DNA from 2 places in the Clostridium omnivorum genome. Region 2 is predicted to be linked to the other one. Evidence: riboswitches for the same ligand, from Rfam matches in the RefSeq annotation. Region 2 holds a riboswitch; the other holds the start of a gene.
The links. A riboswitch is a leader RNA that binds a small molecule or an ion and turns the genes downstream of it on or off. The one in region 2 is predicted to bind cobalamin.

Region 1: it holds a riboswitch for cobalamin, as region 2 does, so the genes downstream of both, hemA (glutamyl-tRNA reductase) here and bsdE14_RS18260 (energy-coupling factor transporter transmembrane component T) in region 2, are expected to answer to the same signal.

What each region holds. Positions count from the first base shown of each region.
Region 1 covers NZ_BRXR01000001.1:4,219,017-4,224,377, reverse strand. Annotated here, with positions in the region: gene hemC (hydroxymethylbilane synthase) at 1-46, opposite strand, end outside; gene bsdE14_RS20010 (NAD(P)-dependent oxidoreductase) at 67-711, opposite strand; gene hemA (glutamyl-tRNA reductase) at 669-1,865, opposite strand; cobalamin riboswitch at 2,084-2,254, opposite strand; gene cls (cardiolipin synthase) at 2,410-3,939, opposite strand; gene bsdE14_RS19995 (TetR/AcrR family transcriptional regulator) at 4,246-4,782, shown strand; gene bsdE14_RS19990 (YidC/Oxa1 family membrane protein insertase) at 5,054-5,361, shown strand, end outside.
Region 2 covers NZ_BRXR01000001.1:3,867,718-3,873,078, forward strand. Annotated here, with positions in the region: gene bsdE14_RS18240 (aminopeptidase) at 1-672, shown strand, start outside; gene bsdE14_RS18245 (D-alanyl-D-alanine carboxypeptidase family protein) at 690-1,931, opposite strand; gene bsdE14_RS18250 (NUDIX hydrolase) at 2,074-2,682, shown strand; gene bsdE14_RS18255 (hypothetical protein) at 2,679-3,026, opposite strand; cobalamin riboswitch at 3,132-3,310, shown strand; gene bsdE14_RS18260 (energy-coupling factor transporter transmembrane component T) at 3,385-4,251, shown strand; gene bsdE14_RS18265 (ABC transporter ATP-binding protein) at 4,239-5,361, shown strand, end outside.

The DNA.
Region 1 (5,361 bases), 350 kb from region 2:
GTACCAAAGCTAGCTTGCTTTTTCTTGTAGCAATTTTTAAACTCAAAATAATTTACCTCCATAATATTAATTGTTAAAAAACATTCTTAATACCTCTTTATGCTTATTCTTATCGTAAAAGAATCTAAAATCCTCTGATACAATAAAATTTAGTATTTCATCCTTATATTTTAAAGTCTTTGCCTCTTCACGAACAGTGCAGATGTACTCAATAAACTCATCATATTCACTCAGAGTTTTATCTATTACATTCGCTAAAAATATAGCTGCTTTAGGGTTTCCACCCTTAGTATTCAAACTAAAGATAACATTTTCTGTTTTTCTTTGTACTGGCATAACAAATTGTCCTTCTTTAAAATCTGTACAGTCTAAATAAAGCTTATAAAGTTTTTCACAATCTTCTTTAATCTTTTCTCTAACCTTTTTATCATTTACAGCTATTACAACCAAATGTTTGTCATGAATAAATCTTGATTCATATTTTCCTTTGATTATGCTCACATTTGACATATTTAATAAATTATCAAAATCACATATAAACTCTTCAGAAAGCACAAAAACTTTGCAGCCTTTACTAGCAAGACTCATAGCTTTTATATACCCTGCTCTTCCTCCACCTATAATGAGAACTTTAGTTTTACACGATAGCAAGGAAATATGAGTATACTCTAACTCGGTTGACAAAAAATCCTCTGTATTATTTTCAAGCATTCCTCACCCCTACCCTTCAAATACTCTTCTTTTAAAACCTCTATAGCTTTATTTACATATGCATCAGAGGTGCTCTTCAATAAAGTTCTTGCCAAAACTTCATTATCCTTAGTATGTTTTTTATTAACAAAAGTATTGTATCTTTTGCTATATATTTTTTCTCCAGTAATCTTTATCTTTGTAATTTGAGGCGTTATTTCCTTTATACACTGCCAATCTTTATACTCCTTAATATATTTATCAACTATGTATTTAAACTCGCTCATTTTTAGTTCTCTTATTTTTTTATTTTCATCATCTATAAGGCTTATTTTATCAATATCATATACTTCAACCTGTTCTAGTGAGGCTACCTCATTATCAACGTCTCTCGGCACTGCTAAATCATATATAATTAATTTTTTATCAGGAATATCATTTTTTGACACTACAGTATGAGGTGCCGATGTGCAGCTTATAATACAGTCCACATCCTTATAATGATACTTTCTTTGTTCAAAAGGTATGACTCTAATCCTATGATCATTAATATCAATGCAGCTTCCATTTCTAACAACTATATACAAACTTTCAAAATTGATGCCTAAAATATATTTACAAGTTAATTGCCCAACTTCTCCATAACCTAAAACCATAAACTTCTTTGCACCTTTAGCTAATGCTTCCTTTACAACTATGGATGAGGAAGATACTGGAATTTTATAAAGTTCTGCCTTATCTCTAAATTCCTTTCCACAAGTTATGGCTAGTTGAAAAAGACGTTGAAGATCTCTGCTTACTGCCTTAAGCTTCAAGGACTCTTCATAAGCTATTTTTACCTGACCTAGTATTTGATCCTCACCTAAAATTTTTGAATAAAAGCCACAGGAAAGCTCCATTAAATGCTTAGTTACTTCTTCCTCTTTTTTTCGAAATATATAGTTAATAAATTTTTTATTCCATCCTAATCTAATGAAAATCTCTTCTACTACACCTTCATCGCTTATTTCACAATCAAAATATATCTCCGTTCTATTACATGTACTTAGTACCACTACTTCTTTACATAATCCTAGAAGCTCATTAATTGTTCTTTCACTATGCTTAGGTATTATTGAAAGCTTTTCTCTGATTTCAACGGTGCAATTACTTTTAATACCGATAAGCTGTAACATTCTATCAACTCCAAAACTTAATTTATCCTTTTTCTGATATTAATATAATGGTCTTTTGCCATGCTTGCAGAAAAATTCTACAATTTTTTACAAAATAAAAAACCCCTACCCTTTTGAGGTAGAGGTCTAACAATCACAAATTTCCCACATACTGAAAATGCTAAAATCAGCTTAATCATGTGTCTAAAATGCTATGCCATTTCCCTTCCCACCGAAGGATTAGCTTTTGATTTTAGGCAGGTCTCCTGACTCACGGGTCTCCCTCCTTTCACCTTCCCAGCATAAAAGCCAGTGGTCGAAATTCGTCTCCGTATACAGTAGCGGGGGCTGTAGTGGATTTTCACCACTTTCCCTATTAAACTTAATGTACCTAAAACAAATATTAAATTCTACTTTGATTATATACTATGTTTATATATTATTCAATAGACATAAATTCTGATTACAAATATTGCTACTTAATACAGAATGAAAGCGGACCTATCTCAAAATTATAGTCATTTCTAGTTGGTTACTTTTTTGCATTGTAGTATTTATAAATTAATTAACAAAGTGGAGCAAACATCCTAAGCACGGCATCAAATAGTGTGCCAAAAAATCCATGCCTGCAGTCATTTATATTTATCCCCTTACTTTTTATAATTGTTTCTACAAAGTCCTTCTTTAAATCCATTATAGCTTTAGTTCTATACATAAAGGTTCCACATTCAAAGTGCAAATATAAACTTCTAAAATCCATGTTGATAGTCCCTACTACTGCAAATTCATCATCGCAAACATAACTTTTAGCATGAAGAAATCCTGGAGAATACTCATATATTTTAACTCCAGCCTTTAGAAGAGGTGCATAATTGGATCGGGTAAGCCTATAAACAATTTTTTTATCTGGAATACCTGGTGTAACAATTCTAACATCTACTCCCCTTTTAGCTGCCATACAAAGAGCAGATTTCATTTCATTATCAATAATGAGATAAGGAGTAAAAATATAAATATACCTTTTTGCTTGTGATAATAATTCTATATAAATGTTTTGTCCAATTGTTTCATCATCAAAAGGTGAATCTGAAAATGGCTGCACATAGCCATCATATTCTAGACTTTCCTCATAACTATGATCAGATTTATAGTTTTCTAGAATATCCGTACTTTTCCTAAACGTATTCCACATTTCTAAAAACATCAATGTAAAACTCCAAACTGCATCTCCCTTTATTTTTACACCTGTATCCTTCCAATGACCATATTTTTTCTTTTCGTTAATATATTCATCTGCTAGATTGATACCTCCATTGAAAGCTATGTTTCCATCAATAACTAAAATCTTTCTATGATCTCGATTATTCATTACCATAGAAAGAATTGGTCTAAACTTATTAAATGCCATGCATTTAATTCCCCTTTTTTCCATCTTTCTTTCAAAATCACCTGGAAGCAAGAAAAGAGACCCTACATCATCATATATCATTCGCACATCTACACCTTCGGTTGCTTTTCTAGTGAGTATTTCAAGTATACTATTCCACATGATTCCTTCTTCAATGATAAAATACTCAAGGAATATAAAATATTTAGCCTTTTCTAATTCTAAAAGCATATCTTTGTACATGATGTCTCCTAAAGGATAGTAGGTAGTTTCTAAATTCTTATAAGCCGGATAAAAGCTTTTTTCTTGCAGATATCTGCAAGTTCCTTGAACACGCTGATCTAAATCACCTATTTCTTTAAGAATACTACTTTCTTTCTTCATCAAATCAATTGATTTTTTATGTTCTCTACTTAGGCGCAGCTGCATTACTTTAGAGGGCCTTTTGTTACCAAAGAATAGATAAAAAAGGCCTCCGAACAAAGGCAGTACCATTATTAGAATAATCCAAGCAATCTTATAGGAAGCATTTTCATCATTTCCAATAATATATAAGACAATCAAAATACTTAATATTGAAAATGCAGCATTTATCCAAGCATAATAGTTTGTTAGTCTAATTAGAAAAAGAATAAACCAAATAAGCTGTATTAGGAGCAAAGTTGAAGTAATAAATATTCTACTGTTCATTATCCTAAAAAATTTCATTTTAGTACCCCTCCAAACTAATTTGCCTCATCCATAGCGTTAAATTTTTCATTGCCATTATAAATAACTAGTGATTTAATATGGTCCTAAGTGATACTATATAAGTAGTGTTAAATATAGCAATAATATTTTACATATAGCCTTTTACTTATTTCAATCAACTTAATTGACAGCTTTTATATAATTTGTTAACATTATTGTACCGTTCAACCAGTATAGTAATATTGTATTTAATATAACATAACCATTAATTTAATGATAGATATTAATTTGTAAATTTAATTTTTATATAGAAAGGTTGATATTATGACTAATCCAGTAAAACAAAAGATTCTTGAGGTATCCAATAGATTGATTATGGAAGAAGGCCTAAATTCTTTCACCTTAGAGGAAGTAGCAAAAGAAGCCGGGATTAGTAAGGGAGGACTTCTATACCATTTTCCCAGCAAGGATGCGCTAATGAAAGGGCTTATTGAGAATAATCTAGCATTATTTGAGTCAAAAGTTGCGGCAGGAGAGAATACTACAATTTCTGATTTTCCTAATAGCTGGTTTATAAGCTATATACGAGAACAATTTAATACTGCTAAGATTGATTACAATACAATGAGTGGAATTATAGCCGCATTTGCCTTAAATCAAGAGCTCCTTCAGCCAGTTTTAGAAAATCGTAAACAATGGTTTGAGAAAATGAATGGATTAAATGATCCTATTTTAGGTATTATAATAAGCCTAGCCTGCGATGGAATAGCATCTTCTTTTCTTCTTGGCATAGATGTATATCCTGAAGATACAAAAAAAGCGATTATGGAGAGGCTTATGAACTTAGCAAAAGAGTGTTAAATAATTTTATTACTATAATTAAGTTTTTTAGGAACTCAATATGAGTTCCTTTTATTTATGGCAAAAAAACATCTTATAAGAAGTATTATTGCCTCATTTGTATCTATATTATTTATTATAAACTATTTAATTGACAGCCTATTTTTAATTTGATAATATTAATATACCGTCCAACCGGTACAGTAACATTGTATTTAATATATATATAAATATTCGGCAAAAGTCTCAAACTTCAAATTAAAATTCTATATGACAAAGGAGTGCTGTTAAAATGCTAGACTTTATTTCCTACCCTATAGGTACACTATTAAGAATAATATATAATACTTTAGCCTTTAAAAACTATGGAATATCCATAATTCTTCTTACTGTTCTCATAAAGACCTTAGTACTTCCCTTAACAATTAAGCAGTACCGTTCCACAGCAAAGATAGGCGAAGTTCAACCGCAATTACAGAAAATTCAAGAAAAATATAAAAATGATCCCGAAAGACTTAACCAAGAAACAATGAAGCTATATCAAGAAAATAATATAAATCCTGCAAGTGGATGTTTGCCTCTTTTAATACAGATGCCAAT
Region 2 (5,361 bases):
AGCTTTAGTGAATATGAAGATTTTGTTTATGGAGCAGGATTATTGGATGCTGAAGACCCAGTAGCAGAATGGAAGAGAGTAAGCGCAGAGCAAGAAAGATGGGTTAAATATCTTGATACAAAAAAAGAATTGCACTTTATATCAGAAGGGACAGATATAAAGGTTAACGTATCAGGGAGAAAGTGGATTAATTGTGATGGTAAGGTTAATTTTCCAGATGGGGAAGTATTTACTTCACCTGTAGAAGATGGTATTAATGGATATATAACCTTTAGCTTCCCAGGAATTTATGCTGGAAAAGAAATTGAAGGCATAAGACTAGAAATAGAAAAAGGTAAAGTTGTTAAAGCCACAGCAAAGAAGGGTGAAGATTTACTATTAGCTCTTTTAGCTACTGATGAAGGGTCCAGCAATTTTGGAGAAGTAGCTATTGGTACAAACTACGGAATTAAGAATTTCACAAGGAATATGCTGTTCGATGAAAAAATAGGTGGAACAATACATATGGCTATAGGTGATTCTATGCCTGAAGCAGGTGGATTAAATAGATCATCAATTCATTGGGATATGCTTTGCGACATGAGAAATGGCGGTAAAATTTATGCCGATGGAGAATTGTTCTACGAAAATGGACATTTTATAGAAGGAATTCTAGAAAAATATAATTTATAATATAAAAGAAGGACGTCTTATTTAGAGGTCCTTCTTTTTCTTTTAATAGCTAAAGCTAAAATAATTAAAAGCACAAATGAAATAATAGATATAGATGAAATAATAATAAATTTATTTATATAGCTTTTATCAAAGTTCTTTGTAGGGTATATATTGTATGAATATGTAGTATCTCTATCCCTAACTTCTAATTTTCCCACAGGTGTATTCACATCTAATTTTCTTGGATCAAATTTATTAATTTCAAAGGATGTCTCATATTCAACATCGTTTTTGTATCTTAGTATATCTTCTTTTACCGTAAAATCAATTTGTATTTTCTTAGACAGTTTATTAAACGGGCTTATGTTAAATTTTGTATCACTGTTTAAGAAAGGAATAATACAGTATTCAGTGTCGAGAGTCTTTATAATGGAATTCTTTTTTATAATCGGTTCTTTTGAAGCAGCATAACTCCAGCTAATTATTTTTTCCATATCTTTAAAAACTACGGTATCATTTTTATCATATTCAGATTTTAAAACCACACCTAAAATTCTTCTTCCATTTCTTTCATAAAGAGCAAGAAGACATCTTCCGGCATCTGAGGTATAACCGGTTTTTCCGCCAATACAACCATCTTTTCCAAGCAGTTTATTGGTATTTTTAATAGTAATTTCTTGGTTAGTCTCAGTTGTAAAAGTGCTGTTGCTCTTCTTTATTGTATCCATTATCCAAGGATAATTATATACTTCTCTGCCTATAACGGATAAATCGTAGGCAGTCGTATAGTGATTTGGATCATGAAGCCCGTTGGGAGTTACAAAATTTGTATTTTTTAAATTTAGGTTTTTTACTTTATCATTCATAAGAATGGAAAAGTTATTAATATTGCCACTGATGTTTTCTGCTATCATATATGCTATATCATTGGCTGAATATAAGAGCATAGCGTCCATAGCATTTTTGGCAGTGAGTTTATCCAAAGCAGGCAGATCTAAAGAAGATGGTTCCTGCATTTTAGCTTTTTCTGAATATGTAAGGATATCACCAGGCTTTTTATTCTCTGAAAGCAGCATAGCGGTTACTAGCTTAGTTATACTTGCGGGGTAAAGTCTAGTATCAATATTTTTTGAATAAATTATCTCTTTAGTATCTACATCAACAGTGATTGCGGAGGTGCCTATTATACTTGGCTCTGTTTGGGCGGCAACTGCATTTTCACAGAAAAGACACATTATTAATAATAAAAAAACAATTATTTTTTTCTTCAAAACCATCTCTCCAAATTATATATTTTTCATATATACAAAGTATATTATTAAATGGTAAAATTTACAATAAAAAAATTATTTTATTAGTTCTTTATTTAATATATATTATAAATGTAGGAGATACAATAACATTTTAGAGGTGATATTATTGAGTATTGACATAAATAAGATATTTAAGAACAGAAAAGCAGGAATCATAGGAAATTATAAAAAAAGTTCAGTGATGATTTTGATATATGAAGAAGAGGGAAAGGAATATTTAGTTTTTGAAGTCAGATCAAAACAACTGAAGAGTCAGCCAGGCGATATATGCTTGCCAGGAGGAAGGATAGAAGCAAATGAGGCTGCAAGGGATGCAGCGATTAGGGAAACAATGGAAGAACTTAATGTTGAAGAAAAGGATTTAGAATACATTGGTGAAATGGATTATTTTATAAGTCCCTATGGCTCTATTATGTATCCTTTTATAGCTAAGCTTAAAAGGATACCTGAAGAGCCAAGTAGGGACGAAGTTGATCATATTTTTAAAGTGCCCTTGGAGTTTTTTATAAATAATGAGCCCTTATTATATGAATTAGAAATAGGTCCAAATTTAAAAGATGATTTTCCTTACAACTATATTCAGGGGGGGAAGAATTATAAGTTTAGTAAGGGAAAATTAAAGCAGTATTTTTATAAGTATCAAGAATATATTATATGGGGATTTACGGCAATGATAGTTAAAAGCTTTATAGATATATTAAAAAATGAGCTTTAACTTGTTGCCTTTTTCCTTCCAATGCCAAAAAGTATCAAGGATAGAGCTACTGCAAATAAATATACAATTAAATAGATTATTGATATTAACCTTGAAGCCATAAAAAATTTAAGATATATGAAGGCTGCTAGTGAGACAATGGTCCAAAATAGAGATACATAGGACATTTTATTGTTTCTGCTTCTCCAAGCATCTGGATCTTTCATATTACCAATTATTTTGTCTCTGCTTTCATTTTCTTTTGAGGTTTTTATTACTAAAGTCTTAAAGTAAAATAAAAAGGCTAGGGCAATAATTGATACTCCTAGAAAATAATAAGATAAAGATAAACTTGTTATAGTCATATTAGTTACCTCCGTTTAAATTACTTGTTTATTTATTAATAGTATAACCATATATAAACTTAATATTTTTTATACAGGGTTAACTATTGAAAAAAGCAGTTAATAATGTTATGCTAGTATTGAAAATGAAATAAAAATTGCATGAGGGAATGTGGTTTGAATCCACAACAGCCCCCGCTACTGTAATCATAGACAAATGGTATATAACCACTTGATTTTATCAGGGAAGGTTACCAGGAGGATGAAATGTGAGTCAGGATATCTTATGCAATTTGTGTATAATCCACCTTCGGAGGGAAGGCTAGGTAATTTATTGCCGGGCTTTTTCTAGTTCGGTTTTTTATTTTTCGGAGGAAATATGAAAAAAGAAAACACTCTACATATATTAACTGTTGCTGTTATATGTTTCTCGCTGCTGATATTAACATTTTTAACTAATAATCCAGTGATTTTAGGAGCTGTTCTAATAACTTGTTTTATTATATTTTATTCTTGGAAAAGCATAGACAAGTTTAAGCTTGGAATTATTTACTTTATACCCTTCTTTATTGTTACGGTATCAATTAACTTTATTTTTGTAGATGAAGGAAAAAGTAAGCTTTTTTCAATTGGTAACAAAAGTTTTACTTTAGAAGCATTGATATATGGAAGTATACTAGCTTTTAAGCTGTTGCTTATTATCTACATTTTTATGATAATTTCAATTTTACTTAATTCCGATAGAGCTGTGTCTTATTTTTCAAGTAAAGTTCCAAAATCTACATTGATTTTAATGATATCCTTTAAGCTTTTTGCCATAATGAGACAGAGAATTAACAGCATTAAAGAAATTTATAGCTTAAGAGGAGTAAATTATGAAGGAAAGAGTTTAAAAGATAAAGTGAAAAGCTATGTTCCTATACTTTCTATACTTTTGGAAAGTTCATTAGATGGATCTTTTGATATAGGTGAGGCTGCATATATTAGAGGCTTTTTAAGTTCAAAAAGAAGCGTATATGAAAGACAAAAGTTTTTTCATAATGACTACTTTTTAATTGGCAATAGCCTATTACTTGTAGCATTATATTTGATTTTCGATATTCTTGGAAAAGTTAAGTATGATGTATATACGAATATGTCAATGTATAACGCATTAAGCATTTCAGCAGTATTTATAGCTGCACTTACAGTTTTAATTTCAATACAGCTTTTAATAAAATCAAGGAGTAAAAGATGGCATATATAGATATTGAAGGATTAAGTTATAAATATCCTGAAAGCAATAAAAATGTTTTAGATAGTATTAATTTATCTATTGAAAAAGGTGATGTTTTACTGTTATTAGGTAGTTCTGGTTCAGGAAAATCAACACTTGCTAAGTGTTTATGTGGTTCAATTCCAAATTTTTATGGTGGTACTATATCTGGCAAAGTATCTCTTGATAATACTGAGGTTGATAAAATAGAGCATAAAGACAGAGCTAAAGAAATAACTATGGTTTTTCAGGATCCTGAAAAACAACTAGTAATGAACACTGTACATAGAGAAATAGCTTTTGGACTTGAAAATGTTTCAGTACCAGAAGAACAGATAAAGAGAAGAGTTTGGGAATCGCTTCAATTTTCAAATATACTAGACTTAGCATATACAAAAATTAATACCCTTTCTGGGGGTCAAAAGCAAAAGGTATCAATAACTTCTGCAGTTGCATATATGCCTAAATGTATTATTTTAGATGAACCAACCTCTCAGCTTGATCCAGCTGCAGCTGAGGAAGTAGCTGCACTAATAAAAAAAATTAATGAAGAGCTTGGAATAACATTGATTATTATTGAACAGCGAATTGATAGATGGTTTGATTTGGCGGATAAAATAGCAGTTATTAAAGAAGGTAAAATCTCTTTTGCTGGTTCAAAGGAAGAAATGTACAACAGTAAGGATGAGTATCTATTAAGATTTCTTCCTGGATATTTAAAATTATTTAAGCATTTAAACATAGATAGGATGCCTAAGAGCTTTAAAGAGGCAAGAAAGGAGCTTAAGGCTGCAAATATAAAGATTAACCAACAGCAGAGCATAAGCTCAAATAATAAAGCCGTCATTAATATTAATAATCTTAACTGTGGTTATGAAGGAAATAATGTTTTAAGGGATACAGATTTAGAAATTAAAGAAGGAGAGTTTTTGGGTATATTAGGTGCTAATGGCGCTGGAAAAAGTACACTTCTAAAAGCGATTACAGGACTTTTAAAGTATTCAGGTAGCATAAAACTCTATGATAAGGAAGTTAAAAAAATGAAACTAAAGCAGGTTTCACAAACTATTGGCTATGTTTCACAAAACCCAAATGATTATT